Regions from separate parts of the Paractinoplanes brasiliensis genome, predicted to be linked through region 1. Evidence: riboswitches for the same ligand, from Rfam matches in the RefSeq annotation. Region 1 holds a riboswitch; each other region holds the start of a gene.
The links. Region 1 has a riboswitch for cyclic di-AMP ahead of C8E87_RS13830 (coiled-coil domain-containing protein). Riboswitches for the same ligand answer to the same signal wherever they lie in the genome.

Region 1 (5,359 bases):
TCCCGCCTGATCCTGCAGTCCGAGCTGGTCGCCAACGAGCAGCTCCCGCCCATGAGCAAGGACCCCCGGGTCGCCGCCGTGCTCGACCACCCGCTGCAGTCCGAGGAGGTGCTCGAGCAGCGCACCGGTGGTCTGCTGGTGCACCGCACCAAGGCCAGCGACCTGCGCATGGCCGCGGCCATGGAACACCTCGTCGACACCCCCGGCAAGCACGCCGTGACCACCGAGGGCCACCCCGACTGGCTGCGCACGACCGTGGCCTGCAAGCTCGAGCCGGGTCAGAAGCTGCGCGTGGTCAAACTGGCGGCCTACGGCTGGTCGAGCCACCGCTCGCTGCCCGCCGTACGCGACCAGGTCGGCGCCGCGCTCGCCAGCGCCCGGCTCGACGGCTGGGAGGGCCTGGTCGAGGCCCAGCGCGACTACCTGGACGCCTTCTGGGACCACTCCGACGTCAAGGTCGAGGGCGACCCCGAGGTGCAGCAGGCGGTCCGTTTCGGGCTGTTCCACACGCTGCAGGCGGGCGCTCGGGCCGAGCAGCGGCCGATCGGCTCCAAGGGTCTCAGCGGCCCCGGCTACGACGGCCACACGTTCTGGGACGCCGAGAGCTTCGTGCTGCCGGCGCTGACGTACACACAGCCCTCCGCGGCGGCCGACGTGCTGCGCTGGCGGCACTCGACGCTGGACCTGGCGCGGGAGCGGGCCCAGACGCTCGGCCTGCAGGGGGCCGCGTTCCCGTGGCGTACGATCCGCGGGCAGGAGTGCTCGGCGTACTGGCCGGCCGGCACCGCGGGCTTCCACATCGGCGCCGACATCGCCGACGCCGTACGCCGTTACGTGCAGGCCACCGGCGACTACGACTTCGAGCGCGAGGTTGGGCTGGAGCTGCTGGTCGAGACCGCGCGGCTGTGGCGCTCGCTGGGTCATCACGACCGGCACGGGCGGTTCCACATCGACGGCGTGACCGGTCCCGACGAGTACACCGCCGTGGTCAACGACAACATCTACACCAACCTGATGGCCCAGCAGAACTTTATGGCGGCCGCCGACGCCGCCAAGCGTCACCCCGACCTGGCGCGGAAGCTGGGCGTGGACGACGAGGAGACGGCGGGCTGGCGGGACGCGGCGGCCGCGGTGCACATCCCGTACGACCGGGAACTGGGTGTTCACCAGCAGTCCGAGGGCTTCACCCGGCTGCAGGAGTGGGACTTCGAGGCCACCCCGCCCGAGGCGTATCCGCTGCTGCTCAACTACCCGTACTTCGACCTGTACCGCAAGCAGGTGGTCAAGCAGGCCGACCTGGTCATGGCGATGTACATCCGGGGTGACGCGTTCACGCCGGAGGAGAAGGCCCGCAACTTCGCCTACTACGACGCGCGGACCGTCCGGGACTCGTCGCTGTCGGCCTGCGTCCAGGCCGTTCTCGCGGCCGAGACCGGTCATCTGGAGCTGGCGCACGACTATCTGGGCGAGGCCGCTCTGATGGACCTGCACGACCTGCACCAGAACTCGCGGGACGGCCTGCACATCGCGTCGCTGGCCGGCACGTGGATCTCGCTGGTAGCCGGTCTGGGCGGCATGCGCGACTTCAACGGTCAGCTCTCGTTCGCGCCGCGCCTGCCCAGCCGCATCAACAACCTGGAGTTCTCGCTGCTCTGGCGCGGGCTGCGGCTGCGGGTGAACGTGACCGCCGACGAGGTGACCTATTCGCTGCGCAACGGCGGCGGATCGGCCCGTCTGGTGATCAACCACCACGGCAAGGACGTCGAGGTCACCCAGGTCAAGCCGGTGACCGTGCCGATCCCGCCGCCGCACCCGGTCGGCCCGGCGCCGATCCAGCCCCAGGGCCGCGCCCCGGTGCGGCGCATGACCAGCTGACACACGGCAACGAAAAAGGCCCCGGGTCACACCCGGGGCCTTTTTCCTGGTCGATGACACTTACAGCATCGACACGTGCACGTGGTCGGTGTGGTCACTCGGACCGCTGTACGAACTCCAGCCGCTGGCCGGGAACCAGATCTGCTTGTACCAGATGACGTAATAGATGCCGAGCTTGTCGGCATTACGCACCAGAAACGCCATCAGGTTGTTGCCGTACCTGCGGGTGTCGGCATTATGAGCGGGCGCGAAACCGCGGTTCTGCAGCGACCAGTCACAGGCCCGGCCCTTGGGATGCTCGAACGGCCCGCCGTTGCGGTGACAACCCACGAATCTGTTGAAGCCGGCCTTCTTCACCTCTTTGTACATGTGATGTGTACGCGCGGTGATGCAGCCATTGGTGGTGGGGTCCGCCACGTTGCAGCCCTCCGGCGAGAAACCGCCGTCGGAATTGCGCGGCGCGGGGGTGGCGGACGGCGATTTCGCCAGCACCAGACCATGAGTGAGGCTTTCGCCGCCGACCAGCGCGAGCGCCTTGTCGGCCGCTTCCTTCTGCTTCCTCATCGCGACGAGGTTGGTCTCGTACTTCTTGACCTCGGCGTCGAGGGCGGCCTTCTTCGCGTTGACGTCGCGGATCGCCCGGTTGAGCTCGGCGAGCTTGCGGTCCTGCATCGCGTTGATCTCTTCGAGCGAGACCGCCTTGGCCAGGAAGTCGTCCGAGTTCTGGCTGCCCAGCAGGAAGCCGGCAGCCCCCAGGTGGCCGGTGCGGTACTGCTGGCCGGCGATGGCGTTGACCTCGGGCAACAGTGAGAGCCGCTTGGCCTCGGCGACTCTGATCTCGGTGGCCAGCCTCTTGCGCGCCGCTGTGGACTTGGTCACCGCGGCCTTGGCGGCGACGAAGCGCCGGTTCGACGACTCGATCACGTCGTCGAGGGTCGCGTTCTTGCCCACGGTGTCGCCCGACGTGCCCTCATTGGGGGCGCCCGAGTCGCCGGGCTCGGCGCCGGCCGGGGACGCGGGCACGGCCAGGAAAGAGATGGCCACGATCGGCGCCAGGGCAAGCATCAGCCACCGGCGGGGTCGTACGGTCAATGCAGTTCCTTCCGGTAAACCGCCGACCGGGTTAGCTGACGGGTTCGGGACGGAAGCGATCCCTACCGCTTGCGCGGATGCACCCCACTGACCTGGTTCCCCGGCTCGCCTCGCGGCGATTGGGCGGTGGTCTGCCGGCACCTCGGGGGCGGTGCCACGGCGGCAGAACCGGCGGCCAGTTTACCCGAGAGTTCAGCGAGCTTCAGGATCAGAGAATAGGCAATTTGGTAGCCGTCCGAACACATTGCGTAATTGTCGTCACGCGGCGTCGCCGGCGAATTGCATCGCGTGCGATAACTGTCGATCTCGTGATGAAGTCGGTATGGTCGGGTCGGTCTCCACCCCCAGGGGGCCGCCGCCTAATCGTCCATTCGACGAGCCGGGGAACCAATTTTTCCGGGGTGAATCCGCGTCCCGCGCGGTAGGGATCACTTCCGTCCCGAACCCGTCAGCTAACCCGGTCGGCGGCCGACGGAAGGAACAAGAGTGCGGCACAAGACTGTCCGGCGACGAACGGCGGCCCTGCTGGCCCTGCTCGTCGCGCTCTCCGGGCTGACCCTGGCGGTGGCCGGTCCGGCCGCCGCTGCGCCGGGTGACAACGGCGACGACGGCGAGGGCGCCCCCAAGTCCCTGATCCAGCAACTCGAGGTCGCCTCCAAGGGTTTCCTGGAGGCCAAGGAGGCCCTGGCACGGTCCAAGACCCGTCAGGCCCAGCTCGCCGCGAAGCTCAAGGAGCTCGACGCCGACCTGGCACCCCGGCAGGACGCCATCGACGAGATCATTCAGAAGTCGTACCGGACCGGCCGTCTCGGCCCGATGACCGCGCTGCTGGCGGCGGACTCGGCCGGTGGCTTCCTCGACCGCGCCGAGACGCTCGAAACCGTCGCGGTGCGGGAGAACCAGGTCGTGGCCGACCTGAAGGCGACCCGTGACGCCCAGCGCAAGGCCAAGCTGGCCATCGACGCCGAGGTCCGTGACCAGCAGCGGCAGGTCAACATCATGGCCAAGCGCAAGGTGCAGGCCGAGACCGCGCTCAAGGCGGCCAACACCGGTGGCTCGGACCGGACGGGCGAGGACGCCAAGGAGCCGACCGACGGCGGTTCGAGCAGCAAGGCCACCCCGGCGCCGCGCAACCGGGACGGCTCACTGCCCGACGAGGGGTGCACCGAGAACGACCCCACCACCAGCGGTTGCCTGACGCCGCGCACGCTGCACGCGCTCAAGCAGGCGAAGGCGGACGGTTTCACGCGCTATGTGGCGTGCTTCCGTGAGCAGAACAGCGGTGAGCATCCCAAGGGGCAGGCGTGCGACTTCGCGGCCGAGAAGAAGGGGTTCGGTGGCGTCGCGTCGGGTGGTGACAAGGCGTACGGCACCCGGCTGGCCAACTACTTCATCAACAACTCGAGTCGGCTGGGCGTGCTCTACGTCATCTGGTTCAAGCGGATCTGGCTGCCTTCGAGCGGGTGGAAGGCGTACTCGAGGGGCAACGGCGACCCCTCGAGCGACCACACCAACCATGTGCACCTCTCGGTGCGGTGACCGCTATTTGTTGACGTAGGACTCGTATTCCTTCAGCACGTCGTCGGTGGGGCCGTCGGCACGGATCGTCCCGGACTCCAGCCAGATGCAGCGTTCGCACGTGTCGCGGATCGACTGCTCGCTGTGGCTGACCAGGAAGACCGTGCCGGCCTCCTTCCGCAGGTCACGCACCCGTTGCTCGCTGCGCTTGCGGAACTTGGCGTCACCGGTGGCCAGCGCCTCGTCGATCAGCAGCACGTCGTGCTTCTTGGCAGCGGCGATCGAGAAGCGCAGCCGGGCCGCCATGCCCGACGAGTACGTCTTCATCGGCAGCGAGCTGAAGTCACCACGGTCGTTGATGCCGGAGAACTCGATGATGCCGGCGGCCTGCGCCTTGACCTCGGCCGGGGACATGCCCATGGCGAGGCAGCCCAGCTCGACGTTGCGCTCGCCGGACAGGTCGTTCATCAGCGCCGCGTTCACGCCCAGCAGCGACGGCTGGCCGGCCGCGTAGATGCCGCCGCCCCGCTCGACCGGGAGCAGGCCGGCGATGGCCCGCAGCAGCGTCGACTTTCCGGAGCCGTTGGTGCCGATCAGGCCGATCGCCTCGCCCTTGTAGGCCACGAAGCTGACACCCTTGACCGCGTGCACCTCGCGTACGGCGGCGCTCTTCTTGCCTGTGATGATCCGCTTGAAGCTGGCCAGCGGAGTGTTGGCGCCGGGCGCCACCGAGCCGTAGACGCGGTAGACGATGTGCGCGTTGTCCGCGATGACAGTGGGTTGCCGCTCGGTCTCAGCCACGGCCGTAGCCCTTCTCTCCGCGCCAGAAGTAGACGTAACCGCCGAAACTCACCACTGCCGTCCAGATCACAGC
Region 2 (5,359 bases), 900 kb from region 1:
GTCAGAGGGGCGTCACTCGCAGGGAGGTCACCCGGGTGGGCTAGTGATCTGCGCTGCCGCGTGCCGCATTGTGGCAGGTGGTCCCGTTTCGGTGGTGCGTCGGGATCTTTTTGTGGTGTCTTTTGTTTCAAGCCCGGCCCGAAGCTGTCGATCCAGCACATGAACCTGGCGCGCCCAAGCAACGTACTGGGTGGTGACGGACGTCCCAAGGTCATTGGTGATGGGCGTCGCTGTGAGGGACGAGGGGCCGATGGTGTCATGAGACTTGCAACGGGTATGCCTCTGTCGGAGCGACCGCCACCGGTCGCGCGACCGAATGCCGGATGGCACGAGCCACCGGGCACGAAAGCCCTGTACAGGAAGTACGCATGCGGCTCTCAGCCTTCCCCCAGGCATTCGTGACACTTTCGATCCACCAGCCGGAATCAGTACAGGCAGCCAATTGTTGTGTAGATGCCAGTAACCGCAATGTGCGAACTGCGGACGTTACGGGGAGGAACTGATGGATACAGGTATCGCCCGTAACGGGGTTAGTGAAGGCAATGAGGGGACCGTGGGCAACGTGGAGAAGAACACCGTGATGCGGACCGACCAGGTCGCCGAGGAGCGCGACCTCGTTGGCGTCTACCTGCACGAGATCTCCCGGACTCCGCTGCTGGACGCCGCACGGGAGGTCGAGCTCTCCAAGGCAATCGAGGCGGGCCTCTATGCCGAGCACCTGCTCGACAGCGGCGAGGTCCGGCGCGGTGTGAGCCGGGAGGAACTGGAGCGCCTGGTCTCCGAGGGCCAGAAGGCCAAGGACCTGTTCATCCGGGCCAACCTGCGACTGGTGGTGTCGATCGCCCGGCGCTACGTGCGTTCCGGCATGCCGATGCTCGACCTGATCCAGGAGGGCAACACCGGTCTCGTCCGCGCCGTCGAGAAGTTCGACTACGAGCGCGGCTACAAGTTCTCGACGTACGCCACCTGGTGGGTGCGCCAGGCGATCAGCCGGGCCATCGCCCAGCAGGAGCGCACCGTGCGCCTGCCCGTCCACCTGGTCGAGGACGTCAACCGGATGCGTAACGTGACCCGCCAGCTCGTCCGTGAGCTCGGCGGCGACCCCGAGCCCGAGCAGGTGGCGGCCGCTCTCGGCGTGACCGTCGAGCGCGTCAACGAGCTCACCCGCTGGGCCCAGGACACGGTGTCGCTCGACACCCCGGTCGGCGACGACGGCGACACCAACCTCGGTGACCTGGTCGCCGACAGCGACGCCCCGTCACCGGAAGAGATCGTGCTGACCGCCCTGGAGCGCCAGCGCATCGAGGGGCTGCTCAACCACCTCGACGACCGGTCGGCCGGCATCATGCGGGCCCGCTACGGCCTCGAGGACGGCCGCGAGCACTCGCTGACCGAGGTGGCCTCGCGGTTCTCGCTGAGCCGCGAGCGGATCCGCCAGCTCGAGATCCAGGCGCTCGGCCGGCTGCGCGAGCTGGCCCGGGCCGAGGGCCTGCAGGCCGCCTGACGTTCCACCCCGCATCACCCCCCGTTACTCACAGACGCGAAAGGCCGGTACCCGAGTCGGGTACCGGCCTTCTCCGTGCGTGGGCCCTAGACGACTCGTCCGTACCCGTACGGGGTCATGATGTTGATCGTGCGCTTCTTGACCACCGTGCCGGCGCGCGGCGCGTCGATGATCTGACCGTCGCCGACGTAGATCGCCACGTGCCCGAGGCTGCGATAGAACACCAGGTCGCCCGGCTTCAGGTCGTCGCGGCTGATGCGTTTGGTCTCGCTCCACTGCGACTTGGTCTGGTGCGTCAGCGACTTGCCCGCCGCCCGCCACGCCGCCGAGGTCAGGCCGGAGCAGTCGTAGCTGCCCGGACCGCCCGCGCCGAACAGGTACGGCTTGCCGATCTGGTTGTACGCGAACGTGACAGCGATGCCGGCCTTGCCGGAGATCTCCGGGATCGGGCCGTCGTACTTGCTGCCCGACTCCTGCGCCTGGCCGAACGCGACCTCACGCATCTCGAAGAGCTTCTTGAGGTCCTTCTGGATCGCCGCCTTCTGCGTCGACAGCGCCCGCAGCTGGGCGGTCTGCTTGGTCTGGGTCGCCTTGAGGGCGGCCTGACGCTCGTTGAAGCTCTGCGTCGCCTCGGTGTACGTGTCGATGTCGCGCTGGTTGGCCCGGGTCAGCATGTCGAGGTAGCTCATGCGGTCCATGAGGCCGTCCTGTGTGCCCGACAGCAGCGCGCTCATCGGTCCGACCCGGCCCTGCTTGTAGGACGTGGTCGCCAGGTTGCCGACCTGGGCGCTCGCGACCTTGAGCGCGGCCTGAGCGGGGGCCAGAGACGCCTGCAGCTTCTTGGCGTCGGCCTGGGTCTTCTTCAGGGCCACGTTCATCGCGTTGTACTGCTCGGTGACGTCCTCGAGCTTGTCGGACGCCGTCTCGATCTGTTTCTTGAGCTCCGTCTCGGACGGCGCCGCTTGCGCGGGCGTCAGGAAGGAGCCGGTGATCGCGGCAGCCATCGCCGCGACGACGAGGACCCGAAGCCTCGTACGGGGGTGGGGCACCGGTCAGTGGCCTTTCTTCCGCCTGGCCGCCTACCGGGTCAGCTGACGGGCTCGGGCGGGAAGAAGGCCCTACCGCGCTGACGCGGATTCGCCCCGGGAACGTGGTTCCCCGGCTCAATCGATTCGGCGGCGTTGGCCGGCGCCACCAGGGGGAGTGGCTGCGGACCGAACCAACCGGATCAACCTATCGGCGAAAGATTCAAATGCAAGGGGTCACAGAGTGATTTAAGACAATGGACCGCTTTGCGTGAATGATCCCGATAGCAGCTAGTAATTCGACGGAAGCAATGCGTCGAACTCGGCTGTCAAACTGGACTTTTCGCCGGCTCCTCGGCCGGCACCCATTCCCGGCTCACTTTACGCTCGGCCCAGAACGACAGGAACGGGACAGTGCCCGAGAGCATCACCAGCAGCATCCGGCCGAACGCCCAATGCGCACGGCGGGACAGGTCGAACGTCGCCACCAGATAGACCATGAACAGGAAACCGTGCGCGGGGCCGACCGCCTCGACGACGACCGGGTCGTCGCCCAGATACTTCAGCGGCATGCCCACCACGACGAGCGCGACCAGGACCACGCCGACGATCCACGCGATGATCCGATAACGGGTCAGGGCACCCTTCACGATCGTTCTTTTCCTATCCGGGATAGTCGCTCGGGCGGGCGCCGGGGGTGGCGTTCAGCCAGGCGAGATAGTCGTTGTACGCGGTGAGCTCGGGGTCGTCCTCCGGCGTGGAGGACTGAGTGGCCACGCGTACCGGCCGGCCGACGGTAACAGCCGAACCTGGGAGCCTTTCGCCCGCGGCAGCCTGCGGCTCCTCGGCCTTCACGAGGCGGCCCTTCTTGCGGGCGAGCTGGACCTCGCGCCACCAGAGGAACACGACGAAGGCCGCGAACACCGGCCACTCGAACATGTAACCCCAGCTGATCGAGTTGCCCTCCTGCGCACGGCTGAACTGCCACCAGCCCAGCACCAGGCAGCCCGAGGCGAGAACCAGTGCCAGGACGTGGCGGGCGATCCACGCCGGGGTCCACAGGCCCTTCATGGCCACCAAGCGTACCGGCGGGGGTTTGCTGACCGTCGGCACGGGCATCTCGGTAGGACGCTGAGGCCCGTTCCGACCGGAGGTGCACCATGACCGACGCAGGTGACGCTCCGCTGATGGAGACCGGCATTGATCCGGCCACCTTCGGCGACGACGACCTGTTCCGCGAGCTAGCCAGCCTCTACCGCACCCGCCTGGCCACCCTGCGTCACGGCCCGGACGCGGCGCTGAGCAACCACTTCAAGCGGACCGCCGAGCTCGAGACCGAGTACATCACCCGCTATCCCAGCCGGGAGGTCGACCCCGACCGGCTCACTCAGGACTTTTAGGGGTTCCCTTGATGCAGTCGCTGCGCGCCCGGATGTCGCGCGTCGGGCAGTCCTACGCCCCGCACGAGCACCGCCCGCTGGGTGGCTACGCCGTCGCGATGGGTGCCTTCGGAACGCTGGCCGCCTCACTCGCCGTCGCGGCCAAGGTCACCGGCAAGGCCGTACCGACCCGTCCCTCCACCGCCGACGTGGTGCTGCTGTCGCTGGCCACCCACAAGCTGAGCCGGCTGCTGGCGAAGGACTCGGTGACCAGCCCGCTGCGGGCGCCCTTCACGCGGTACACCGAGCCGGCCGGGGCCGCCGAGCTCAACGAGGAGGTCCGCCACCACGAGAGCTCGGTCAAGCACGGGATCGGCGAGCTGGTGACCTGCCCGTTCTGTCTGGCCGTGTGGGTCGCCACGGGACTGACCGGCGGGCTCGTGCTGGCGCCGCGGCTGACCCGGCTGGCCGCGGTCACGCTGACGGCCACGGCGGTCTCCGACTTCCTGCAGCTGGGCTACGACGTGGCCAAGCGCGCCGCCGAGGGGGACTAGGCCCGGGCTCTCCTCACTGCCCGGGCCGTCTCCCGTCAGGGTGGGCCGTCCTTCTCCAGGCCGGCCCAGCCCTCGGGGCTCTCGGGCTCGGCGTGGTCGTCCTGGCCGGCGGTGACGTCGTCGTCGACGGTCGTGGTGGCGTGCTCGCCGGCGAAGTCCTCCTGCTCGTCCGGGTCGCCGATCGGCTCCATCCCGGCCTCCTCTTTCGTCAGATCTCCAGGGCCCGTAGCGCCTCGGCCGCCTCGTCCTGGGCGTACTCGCCCTCCGGCAGCGCGTCGACCCGGGTCAGGGCCAGGGCCGGAAGGTCGGCCGCGATCGCCCGTCGCTGCAGGTCGGCGCTGCTCAACCGCTCCTGCCCGTCGTAGGCGTCGTCCAGGAACGCGTCCAGCTCGCGAATCTCGTCGGTCACGGACTCCGGGCTACCCTCCACGCGGTCGCCGAAACGCTGTGGTCGGCGTCACATTCGCTAACGGAATCATGGGTGGGGGCCGACCGTTGATGACAGATGTCGGTGTGCCCAGTGTCCCCGGGCCTCACCCATTGCCTTCACGGAATACCGTCCGGCTGGAGCCGTGTTGAGCCACTCGCCGCGAGGCGACCTGCACACCGACATCTGCGCCGCCTTCGGGTCCAGCCCGGGGGCGGCGTTCCCTTTCACCCCATGGTTACCTGCCCAGGCCCTCTCCGCCCGGTGTTTCTGTCATGTCACGACGGGTAGTCGATCCGCCATGACGGATGACCGGATCGGACAGCGGGCCGCCGAACTCCTCCCCGAGGAGCTCGCGGCCGGCAGCGAGAACCCGCGTGCCCAGGCCGAGGCGATCCTCGCCGAGTCCGACGAGCGCGAGGACAACCCCGGAGCCGCGCCCGACACTTTCCTCGAAGGCCGCCGTTCGG
Region 3 (5,359 bases), 3.5 Mb from region 1:
GGGCCTTGCTCTTTCTGGTCGGCATCTGCCTGTCGCTCGCGTGGCACGAGGCGGGGCACATGCTGGCCGCCCGCGCGTTCGGCATGAAGGTGCGGCGCTTCTTCGTGGGCCGCGGCCCGACGGTGTTCTCGTTCCGGCGTGGCGAAACGGAATACGGGTTGAAGGCGCTGCCGATCGGCGGGTTCTGCGACATCGCCGGCCTGACCTCGCTCGACGAGCTGAGCGCGGACGAGCAGCCGCGCGCGATGTGGCGTTACCCGGCGTGGAAGCGCACCACGGTCATGCTGGCCGGCCCGGTCATGCACGTGATCCTGGCCGGGGCGATCCTCTACGCGATGGCCCTCACTGTGGGCCTTCCCAACCTGAGCCCGGTCACCGAGCCGGTCGTCGCGGCCACCTCCTGCGTCGGCACTGTCTGCCCGGCGGCTGAGGCCGGCCTGCGCGCGGGCGACCGGATCGAATCGATCGGCGGCACGGCCACTCCGCGCTAGGTCGACGTGCTGACCGCCGTACGGGCCGCCGACGGCCCCACCGCGCTGGTCGTGAGCCGCGGCGGCGAGACGCTGACGTTGACCGTGGACGTCGCACAGGGGCGGATCGGTGCGTCCCCGCAGCCGCCCCCGGCATATGTGGAAGGCGGCTTGTCCGAGACGGCGGTGTTCACCGGCGACCTCCTGAAGGCGAGCGCCGTCCAGCTCGCCGCGTTCCCCGAGCGGATTCCTGCCGTGGTCCAGGCGATCGGCGGCGAACGCGACGTCGACACGCCGATCAGCATGGTCGGAGCGAGCCGCCTCGGGGGAGAGGCCGTGGAACGCGGCCTGTGGGCCACCTTTCTGTTGTTGCTGGTCAGCCTCAACCTGTTCATGGCCGTGTTCAACCTGCTGCCCCTGCTGCCGCTCGACGGCGGCCACATCGCGGTGGTCTGGTTCGAGCGCGTCCGCGACTTCGCCCGCCGCCTGCGCGGCCGCCCAGCCGGCGGCCCGGTCGACTTCACCCGGCTGTTCCCGGCCACGATGGTCTTGATCGTCCTCGGCGGGGCGGTGATGGCCTTGACCATCACCGCCGACATCGTCAACCCGATCCGACTGTCCTGAGGCCACCGCGGGCCGGCGTCGCCTGCCCGGAACCGACATGCTGGTGCCGCACTGCCGGCGCGGGCAGCGCGCGACGGCCGGCCGGGGTGCCGCACCCGGCCGTCGCGCCTCAGGCTGACAGGACCGGCCGCAGGCACCGAGCCCTCCTTGAGCAGCCGGGTGCTCCCGCTACGCCGGGCCACCTCGTCGAGCCCGGCCACCTCGTCGAGCCCGGCGATCTCGCCGCGTGCGGAGAGGCGGAGTTCGCGGAGGCGGAGTCCGCGGAGGCGAGTGTGCCCGGTCGCCGTCGGGCGCTAACGCGGGTCCCGTACGGCTCCCATGAACACGATCGTGCCGGTCTGCTGGTCGGAGATCGTGAACTGGAACGGCCGATCGGCGCGGAACACGACCGGATCGACGCGGGCCGAGGTCATCATGGCCCCGCCCGTGACGGCGGCCGCCTCGGTGCCCTTCTCGTCCACCCGCACATACGTCTTGTGATAGACCTTTTCGAGCCACCGCCCGTCGGGGGACATCGGGCGGAAGTTCGCGCGCCCCGCGTCGAACGGGCTCGCCATGCCCAGCTCGCGCAGCGGCGCCTTGAGATCACCCTCCCAGCGCAGCTCGAAGCGGGGCAGAGCCACATCGTCGAACTCGCGCGGGGCGAGCTCGCTTTTCAGGGCCTGCCACTCGGCGGCGCCGGCGGTTCGCCCGCTCGCGGAAAGAACGACTTCCATGCCGTAGCGCCCCTTTTCCCCGTACGGGAGACGCAGCATCCGGAAACCGTCACGCTCGGCATAGTCGAAGGACGCGTGGGTCAGGTGCATCATCGGCACCACTATCGGCCCGCCCGCGGTGGTGAATCTCTCGTCGCGCGTGTCCTCGAACTCGCGCTGCCACTTGCCGAGGAAATACACCGCATTGACCAGTACGAGCACCGCCTGCGCGCTGGGCAGGCCGAGCTCGCGGGCGATGCCCTTGATGCGGCCGCCGGTGTTCTCGTCGACCCATTCGTCGATTTTGCGAGCCGTCTCCGCCGAACCCAGGTCGACGTTCTCCACCGTTCCGCCGAAACTGCGCCGCACAAAATCGACGTACGCGTCCTCGAGCGTCCCGCTGTTGTAGAGCGCGTCGGACACCGACAGTGTCACGTCGTCGGCGCCGGCCAGTTCGCGCAGCAGCGCACCGACCCGCTCGTCGCGCCCCTCGCGCAGCCCCAGCACCCGCGCCATCTCGGTCGCCGTGTCACCGTCGGCCCCGGCCGCGACCATGGCGAGAAGCACCGAAACCGACAGCGGCGAGGTGATGGTGTTCTTGTCCTCCCGATCGACCTCGTGGAACAGGTCGAAACCGAACCTGTTGACGGCCTGAGCGACCGGCGCGGCGTCACTCGCCGCCAGCTTCACCTTGATGCGAGCGGCGTCGCCGGGAACCTCGCCGCCCCCGCACGCCGAGGTCGTCAACAAGCCGCAGACCAGCGCAAACGTAACTAGGACACGAATCACAAATCCTTGGACCACGGCCGCGCCTTCCCGGTTCCGCATCGATGAGAACAAGCTCACGATCGCCCTTCCAGGCTTGGCCGTACGGGCGGTCGCGTGGTTACCGTCGGCCAGTCCCGCAATCGTGGGCACCCCGGGCGGAACGCCGAATCCTGCCGCCGCCCGTGCGGAAACGAACCCAAGGCATGGAGCGGGGGACCCACAAGTTCCTCGACGCGCTGCTGCCCTTTTGCGGCACGCGCGTCTCGGGGTGAAGCCGCCGATGCGCGCGGCCGGGCAGCCCAGCCCGAACCCGACAGCTCACCTCGCAGGCGTGGAGGTAGCTTTTCATGGCTCAGCTCGGAAAGAAGACCCGTGTCGCGTTCGGCCTGACCGTCGCCGGTTTCGCGGGAGCGGTCGGTTTGCTCGGCCCCGCGTCGCCCGCCCAGGCGGCCAGTGTGAACTGGGACGCGATCGCCAAGTGCGAGTCCGGCGGCAACTGGAAAATCAACACCGGCAACGGCTACTACGGTGGCCTGCAGTTCAGCCGGAGCACGTGGAAGGCGTACGGGGGAACGAAGTACGCCTCGACCGCGAACAAGGCCACCAAGGCCGAGCAGATCAAAATCGCGGAAAAGGTGCTGAAGGGTCAGGGAATCGGCGCCTGGCCGACGTGCGGCAAGAAGGGCGGCACCCCCAAGGCCACCGCCAAGAAGGCCACCGCGCCGAAGAAGGCCACCGCTGCGAAGGCGGCCACGACCGGCAAGCACTACGTCGTGAAGCCGGGCGACACGCTGGCCTCGATCGCGGCCAAGCACCACGTCAAGGGCGGCTGGAAGGCCCTGTACCAGCTGAACAAGCCGGTGCTGAAGAGCCCGAGCCTGATCTTCCCGGGTCAGCGGCTGGCTCTCTGAGCCTGTGGGCGCCCGGCTCGGCCCTCGTGGCCGGGCCGGGCTGCCGTCCCACCCAGTGGACAGGCGACGGTCCGCGCGAATCGGCCCGTGAGCTGCGCCGGATCACGCTGGACATCGACTGAACTAAATGGAAACTTAAGCTTTACAAGTGTTTTCCCCCGCCGGGGATCCTCAAGTGTGAAGATCTCTCACATAGACGGACATGGATGTCCGCCCTCGTGGGAGAGGAACACACGTGAGATTTGCTGTCGCGCTGGCCGGCGCCATCGCCCTGGCCAGTGGGGGCCTGGTGGCCACAGCCACAACCGCTTCCGCCGCGCCGGTCACCCCCGGCTCGTCGCTGATCGACCAGGCCGGACCGGCGATCAAGAAGTCCGCCAAGGACCGCTTCGCGGTTCACACCAACAAGAACGGCATCGTCCGCTACACCCGCACGTACGACGGTTTGCGCGTCTACGGCGGCGACCTCGTCATCCGTACGAAGGCCGGGAAGTTCGCCGGAGCGTCGGCGGGCCTGGCCAAACCGCTCAGCCTGGGCACGAAGCCGACGGTGACCGCCGCGAGCGCGAGCGCCATCGCCAAGGGCCAGTTCCAGGGCACGATCACCAAGACCGGTTCGCCGGAGCTGTTCGTCGACGCCAGCAGCGGTGTCGGCAAGCTGTCGTGGGAGACCGTCATCACCGGCTGGCAGCCCGACGGTCAGACCCCGTCGCGGTTCCATGTCATCACGGACGCGCTGACCGGCAAGGTCGTCGGCTCCTACGACGAGATCGAGAACGTCGCCGGCACGGGCAACAGCATCTACTCGGGCCAGGTCACGATCGAGAGCACTCCCTCGGGCGCCTCGTTCAACCTCGTCGACCCCGTACGGGGTAACGGGTCCACTTGCGACATGAACAACCGGACGTCGGGAACGTGCGCCACGTTCACCGACGCCGACAACACCTGGGGCAACGGCGCGGCTTCCGACCGCCAGTCGGCTGCCGTGGACGCACACTTCGGCGCCGCCGTCACGTTCGACTACTTCAAGAACGTGCACGGCCGCAACGGCATCTTCGGCGACGGCCGGGGTGTTCCCTCCCGCGTGCACTACGGCAGTTCGTACGTGAACGCTTTCTGGGACGGCGCCCAGATGACGTACGGCGACGGCGCGGGCAACGCCGAGCCGCTGGTCGCGCTGGACGTGGCCGGGCACGAGATGTCGCACGGCGTCACCGAGAACGTGGTGCCGGGCGGCCTGACCTACTCCGGGGAGTCGGGCGGTCTGAACGAGGCCACGAGCGACATCTTCGGCAGCATGGTCGAGTTCTACGCGGACAGCAGCGAGGACGCCGGCGACTACGACATCGGCGAGAAGATCGACATCAACGGCAACGGCACCCCGCTGCGCTACATGTACAACCCGACCCTCGACGGGCGTTCGCACGGCTGCTGGTCGACGTCCACCCGCAGCGTCGACGTGCACTACTCCTCCGGCGTGGCCAACCACTTCTTCTTCAACCTGGCCGAGGGCTCGGGCGCCACCCCGTACGGGACCTCGCCCGTCTGCGGCGGCGCCGAGTCGGTGACCGGCATCGGCAAGGAGAAGGCGGCGAAGATCTGGTTCCGCGCCCTCGACGCGTACTTCGTCTCGAACACCGGGTACGTCAACACGACCACGCCCGGCAACACCGCCCGCGCCTACTCGCTTGCCGCCGCCACCGACCTGTACGGGTTGTGCAGCACCGAGTACAAGGCCGTGCAGGCGTCGTGGACCTCGGTGAACGTGGCCGGCAACGACGAGGAGTGCTACGACGGCAACAGCTTCACGCTCACCCTGTCCGCGGCGGGCGCCTCGGTCGGCCCCGGCGAGTCCAAGACCATCACGGCGACCACCGCGCTGGTCAACGGC
Region 4 (5,359 bases), 3.5 Mb from region 1:
TCCCGGGCCGCGTACCGGTTCTCGGCGACGACGAACGCGACCTCCTGCCCCTGGAAGCGCACCTTGTCGGTGGCCAGCACGGCCTGCACGTCGTTGGAGAGCGTCGGCATCCAGGCCAGGCCCAGCCCCTTGAGGGCCTCGCCGGTGACCACGGCTTTCACCCCGGGCGCGGCCTCGGCGGCGCTGGTGTCGACGCTGACGATCCGCGCGTGCGCGAACGGCGAACGCAGAATGGCCAGGTGCAGCATCCCAGGCAGCTGCACGTCGTCGGTGAAGCGGCCGCGGCCCCGCAGCAGGCGCGGGTCCTCCTTGCGCAGCATGCGGCCGAAACCGATCGGCTTCTGGTCGTTGTCGTCGAACGTGGTCGTCCGGGGCTCTTCCACTGTTGTCATTTGTTCGCCGCCGCTTCGTGAACCGATGCCCAGCGCACCGACCGGACGATGGTGGAGTAACCCGTGCACCGGCAGATCTGCCCCGAGATGGCCTCACGGATCTCGGCGTCGGTCGGGTCGGGATTGCGGTCGAGCAGGGCCCGGCAGGTCATCATCATGCCCGGCGTGCAGAACCCGCACTGCAGCCCGTGACACTGCATGAAGCCCTGCTGGATCGGGTCGAGCTCGGCCCCGTCGGCCAACCCTTCCACCGTACGGACCTCGTGCCCGTCGGCCATCGCGGCGAGCACGGTGCACGACTTGACCGGCTCGCCGTCCAGCCACACCACGCAGGTGCCGCAGTTGCTGGTGTCACAGCCCCAGTGCGTGCCGGTCAGGCCCAGCGTGTCGCGCAGGAAGTGCACGAGCAGCAGCCGCCCCTCGATCTCGGCGGTGACCTCGGCGTCGTTGACGACCATCGTGACCTGCATGCCCTCAGCCCCTCGCCCGTCGTACGGCAGTGCGCAGCGTGCGCCTGGTGAGCTCGTCCGCGAGGTGACGCTTGTAGTCCTCGCTGCCCCGCTGGTCGGTGACCGGGTCGCAGCTGCTCGCCGCGATCGCGCCGGCCCGCTCGTAGAGCTCCTCGGAGGGCGTGCTGCCGTGCAACGCCCGCGAGATCTCCGGGATGCCGGTGGTGTTCGGCCCCACCGCGGCCAGCCCCACCCGCGCGTCGGCGATCGTGCCGTCGGGGGCCAGCCACACCGCGGCGCCGGCCGACACCACGGCCCAGTCCCCGGCACGACGTTCAACTTTCTCGTACGCGCTGCCGCCGTTCTCCCTGACGGGCAGGCGCACCTCGATGAGCATCTCGTCGTCGCCGACAGCCGTCTCGTACGGCCCGACATGGAACTCCTCCATCGACACCACCCGCTCGGCGCCGCCCGGCCCGCGGATCACGCAGGACGCGTCCAGGGTCGTGCACACCGCGGACAGGTCCTCGGACGGGTCGGCCTGGCACAACGAGCCGCCGAGCGTGCCGCGGTTACGCACCACGGGATCGGCGATCACCCGCTCGGCGTCCCGGAAGATCGGGAACGCGGCCGCCAGCTCGTCGGACTCCAGAAGCTCCCGATGCCGGGTCATGGCCCCGATGCGTACCTCGTCCGCCCCGACCCGGATGTAGCCCAGCTCGGTGTGCAGAGGATTGATGTCGATCAAGTATTCGAAGTTCGCCAGCCGCAGCTTCATCATCGGCAGCAGGCTGTGCCCGCCCGCCACCAGCCGCGCCGAGCTGCCCAGGCGCTCCAGCAGCCCGATGGCCTGATCCACACTGGTTGCGCGCTCGTATTCGAACGGAGCCGGTACCTGCACGCCGCACCTCCCGGTTTCGCCACGAAATCTTTCGCGCCCGCCGTCCAAAGTCAACAGCTACCTAAGAGATGCCTTAGGTTGCTCGCTGTAGTGGTGCCGCCGGCCAATTCGGTGACGAGGGTCACCGGTTGACGCGCCCGAGAATGCATCGCCTGGCGTCGGATCGTCCCCGCTGTCCGGAGAGACAACGGCAGCCGAGTCCGCTACGGGACCGACGAGATTGCCGGGACGGCTGTGAAAAGGTGGCGAATCGCCGCAACCGGCCGATCGTCCTGATGAAGGCCGCCCCGGGACGCCGAGTCCCGCCCACCAGGGGCGGCCCGACCTGTCATCGACGGAACTTCAGTGGGCGGGAGCGGGGGAACCAGGTTGCCGGCCGTCGAGCCGGCTCGGGGTGAGGTCGCATACGCGACGGGCTGCCTTCAGGCCCAATCCGACAGCTAACCTCGCAGGCGGTTGAAGGACCAAGGATCGTCTTGTCTTTCCCCACCTTCCAGCCCAGGTCGGCCGGCTTCAAAGCGTACGGAAGTGTCGCGTCGACGCTGCGCCGCCTACAGCCCCTTGCCGCGGCGGCGGTCATCGCCACCACCCTGCTCGTCGCCCCGACGGACGCCACGGCCGCCCCGCCCGCTGCCGTCGCCGTGTCATCGGCCGCGGCCGCTCAGCAGGCACTGCTCGCCCGGGGCAACACGGTCGTCGCGGCCGCCCGGGCCCAGCGCGGCAAGCCCTACCGCTACGGGTCCCGCGGACCGGGCGCTTTCGACTGCTCCGGGCTGACCGGTTTCGCGTACGCGAAGGCCCGCGTCACGATCCCCCGCACCGCCCAGGCTCAGTACAAGTCGGCCAAAAAGATCGCCGGAGCGGCGGTACGGGCCGGTGACCTGGTCTTCTGGGTCTCGGGCGGCCGCGCCTACCACGTAGCCGTCTACGCCGGCGGGGGCCAGGTCTGGCACGCGCCCAAGCCGGGCGACCGGGTCAAGCTCGCCAAGATCTGGAACTGGAAGCAGGTCCGGTACGGGCGCGTCGCCGGCTGACCGGGGCACGCGGGCGCCCTGAGAAAACAGCAGCCTGCACGAAAGGCGCCCTGAGAAAGCAACGCCTGCACGAAACCAGCCGCGCGGGCCCGGTGCGCGATCAATTCGCGAACGCCACCGCCCACACGAGCACCGGCCGCAGAACCCCGCCAAGTCGGCCGCAGAACCCCGCCAAGATCGACAACCCCGGCACAAGACCCACCCCAACCGGGGGCCTCCGTCCCACAGCGAATTTTACGGGGTGGGGGCGATCTTGGCGGGGGCGCCTGTGGACGGTTCGGGATTGTGGACAACGGCGGGATCTTCCGGGTGGCGTGCTATGCGGGCGGCGAGGCGGTCGACGGCCAGCAGCGCCGCCCCCAGCGCGGCGAAGATGACGGCGAGCCGGACGAACTGGCCCGCCACCCAGTCGTAGCCGTGTGACGTCGGGTCCAGGAAGAAGTACGGGTACCGGACGTTGACCGTCGGGAACAGCACGGCCCGGAGCACCGACGTGGCGCCGTAGGCCAGCGGGAACAGGATCCACAGACCCAGGTCACGCCACGGCGAGACCCGGCGCGGGCCGAAGGCGACCCAGTCGGCGAGCACCAGCAGCGGCACGGCGTAGTGCACCAGGAACATCGACCAGTTGGCGACCCGGCTCGCGGGGTCGGCGGCGGCCAGGCCGGGCAGCGGGTTCGCGCCGTTCTGCAGCATGAAGTGCGAGATCAGGCCGGTGATGACGATCCACAGGGTGACCGCGCCGCGCAGGCGGGGTGCGGCCGGGCCGGTGGTGCCGCGGCACACCATCCAGTACAGCACCGCGCCGAAGTAGCCCAGTGTGATCAGGTTGCTCTGACACGTGTAGTAGACGATGCGGTGATCGCCGATGAGCAGACCGGTCAGCCCGGCCACCACGATGAGCACACGCAGCCAGAACTGCGGCATGATCAAGACCCTCATCGGGCCTACCGTAGTGCCGCCTTCTGCACCTTGCCCATCGCGTTGCGGGGCAGGCCGTCGACCAGGTGCACCACGCGCGGGCGCTTGTGCACGGACAGGCCCGCGGCGACGAAATCGATCAGCTCGCGCTCCGTCGCGCCTTCGGCCACCACGTACGCGGTGATCTGCTCGCCGAGATCAGGGTGCGGGGTGCCGACCACGGCCGCCTCCCGTACGGCTGGATGCAGCAGCAACGCGTCCTCGACCTCACCCGCCCCGACCCGGTAGCCCCCGGTTTTGATCAGGTCGGTGGAGGCCCGCCCGACGATCCGGTGCCACCCGTCCGCACCGATCGTGGCCACGTCCCCGGTCTCGAACCAGCCGTCCCGCTCCGGCCGGCCGTGGCCCAGATAGCCGTCGAACAGCGTCGCCCCGCGCACCTGCAGATGCCCGATCTCGGCCCCCGGCGGCACCGCCTGCCCCGCGTCGTCGACCACCCGCGTCTCGACCCCGGGCACGGGCAGCCCGACGTGCCCGGCGCGGCGTTCCCCGTCGGCGCGAGCGCTCACCGTGATCAGGGTTTCCGTCATGCCGTACCGCTCGACAGGTGCCTGACCGGTCAACGCCCGTAGGTCCTCGAACACCGGCGCCGGCAACGGGGCACTGCCCGAGACGAGCAGGCGGGCCTTGCTCAGCTCGCGGGCCTCCGACGGGGCCGCGCACACCCGTGACCACACGGTCGGCACGCCGAAGTACATCGTCCCGGGCGCGGCCGCGTACGCCTGTGGGGTGGGTCTGCCGGTGTGCACGAGCCGGGAACCGATGCGCAGCGGCCCGAGCACCCCCAGCACCAGCCCGTGCACATGGAACAGCGGCAACCCGTGCACCAGCGTGTCCTCGGGCGTCCACTGCCACACCTCGGCCAGCGCGTCCAGGTCGGCGGCCAGCGCCGCCCGCGAGATCACCACCCCTTTGGGCGCCCCGGTCGTGCCGCTCGTGTAGAGAACCAGGGCCGGCGCCGCACCGTCGGGCTCGTCCGGGACGTCGTTGCTCACGGCCCCCGGCCCGGCATCGATCAGCTCCGCGCCGGAGTCGCCGAGGATGTGCGCCCGCTCCAACTCCCCCGCGTCGGGCGGGATCGGCACCACCGGAACCCCCGCCAGCAGAGCACCGGCGACAACCACCATGGTGTCCAGCGTCGGCGTCGCTTCCACGGCCACCATCCGGCGGCCCGCGATCTCCCGCGCGACCCCCGCGGCCCGGCCGAGCAGTTCGTGCCGTGACAGATCAACCCCTTGCGCCCGTACGGCGTGCGGAAGGTCTTCGGTTTGATGCAGCGCACCCAGCAGCCGGGTCGTCATCGGGTCGCCTCCAAGCGGGTGGCCATCGGGGACAGCAGATCGTTGAGCTCGCGCACCAGCACGGTGACGGTGCGCTCGGCCAGCTCCGGGAGCTCCGGGCCGGGGTTGTCGGGAAGAGCAGGCAGCCCGGCGAACGTCAGGGGCGCCTCGACCACCACGATCGAGCGGGCGTGCGGGATGCGGGCCAGTTCCTCCTGCGACGGCGCCAGGAATTGGCCGAACGTCTCGGGCCAGCCCCGCCAGCCCCTGTCCTGGGTCCAGCTCCTGGCGCCGTTCAGCTCGGCGGGCCAGGGCGCGACCA

Region 2: it holds a riboswitch for cyclic di-AMP, as region 1 does, so the genes downstream of both, C8E87_RS09725 (C40 family peptidase) here and C8E87_RS13830 (coiled-coil domain-containing protein) in region 1, are expected to answer to the same signal.
Region 3: it holds a riboswitch for cyclic di-AMP, as region 1 does, so the genes downstream of both, C8E87_RS29475 (LysM peptidoglycan-binding domain-containing protein) here and C8E87_RS13830 (coiled-coil domain-containing protein) in region 1, are expected to answer to the same signal.
Region 4: it holds a riboswitch for cyclic di-AMP, as region 1 does, so the genes downstream of both, C8E87_RS29680 (C40 family peptidase) here and C8E87_RS13830 (coiled-coil domain-containing protein) in region 1, are expected to answer to the same signal.

What each region holds. Positions count from the first base shown of each region.
Region 1 covers NZ_SNWR01000001.1:3,110,993-3,116,351, reverse strand. The annotation lists gene C8E87_RS13840 (glycoside hydrolase family 65 protein) at 1-1,875, shown strand, start outside; gene C8E87_RS13835 (coiled-coil domain-containing protein) at 1,936-2,967, opposite strand; cyclic di-AMP (ydaO/yuaA leader) riboswitch at 2,971-3,103, opposite strand; cyclic di-AMP (ydaO/yuaA leader) riboswitch at 3,314-3,450, shown strand; gene C8E87_RS13830 (coiled-coil domain-containing protein) at 3,454-4,506, shown strand; gene C8E87_RS13825 (ABC transporter ATP-binding protein) at 4,510-5,286, opposite strand; gene C8E87_RS13820 (ABC transporter permease) at 5,279-5,359, opposite strand, start outside.
Region 2 covers NZ_SNWR01000001.1:2,212,477-2,217,835, reverse strand. The annotation lists gene C8E87_RS09730 (sigma-70 family RNA polymerase sigma factor) at 503-1,504, shown strand; gene C8E87_RS09725 (C40 family peptidase) at 1,591-2,508, opposite strand; cyclic di-AMP (ydaO/yuaA leader) riboswitch at 2,566-2,692, opposite strand; gene C8E87_RS09720 (DUF3817 domain-containing protein) at 2,859-3,179, opposite strand; gene C8E87_RS09715 (hypothetical protein) at 3,193-3,600, opposite strand; gene C8E87_RS09710 (DUF6158 family protein) at 3,690-3,929, shown strand; gene C8E87_RS09705 (DUF1360 domain-containing protein) at 3,941-4,462, shown strand; gene C8E87_RS43570 (hypothetical protein) at 4,498-4,653, opposite strand; gene C8E87_RS09700 (hypothetical protein) at 4,671-4,871, opposite strand; gene C8E87_RS09695 (hypothetical protein) at 5,191-5,359, shown strand, end outside.
Region 3 covers NZ_SNWR01000001.1:6,562,926-6,568,284, forward strand. The annotation lists gene C8E87_RS47005 (site-2 protease family protein) at 1-491, shown strand, start outside; gene C8E87_RS47010 (site-2 protease family protein) at 498-1,094, shown strand; gene C8E87_RS29470 (serpin family protein) at 1,388-2,539, opposite strand; cyclic di-AMP (ydaO/yuaA leader) riboswitch at 2,741-2,903, shown strand; gene C8E87_RS29475 (LysM peptidoglycan-binding domain-containing protein) at 2,905-3,468, shown strand; gene C8E87_RS29480 (M4 family metallopeptidase) at 3,704-5,359, shown strand, end outside.
Region 4 covers NZ_SNWR01000001.1:6,613,579-6,618,937, reverse strand. The annotation lists gene C8E87_RS29695 (aerobic carbon-monoxide dehydrogenase large subunit) at 1-392, opposite strand, end outside; gene C8E87_RS29690 ((2Fe-2S)-binding protein) at 389-862, opposite strand; gene C8E87_RS29685 (FAD binding domain-containing protein) at 867-1,742, opposite strand; cyclic di-AMP (ydaO/yuaA leader) riboswitch at 2,065-2,212, shown strand; gene C8E87_RS29680 (C40 family peptidase) at 2,219-2,776, shown strand; gene C8E87_RS29675 (Pr6Pr family membrane protein) at 3,011-3,718, opposite strand; gene C8E87_RS29670 (acyl-CoA synthetase) at 3,724-5,058, opposite strand; gene C8E87_RS29665 (hypothetical protein) at 5,055-5,359, opposite strand, start outside.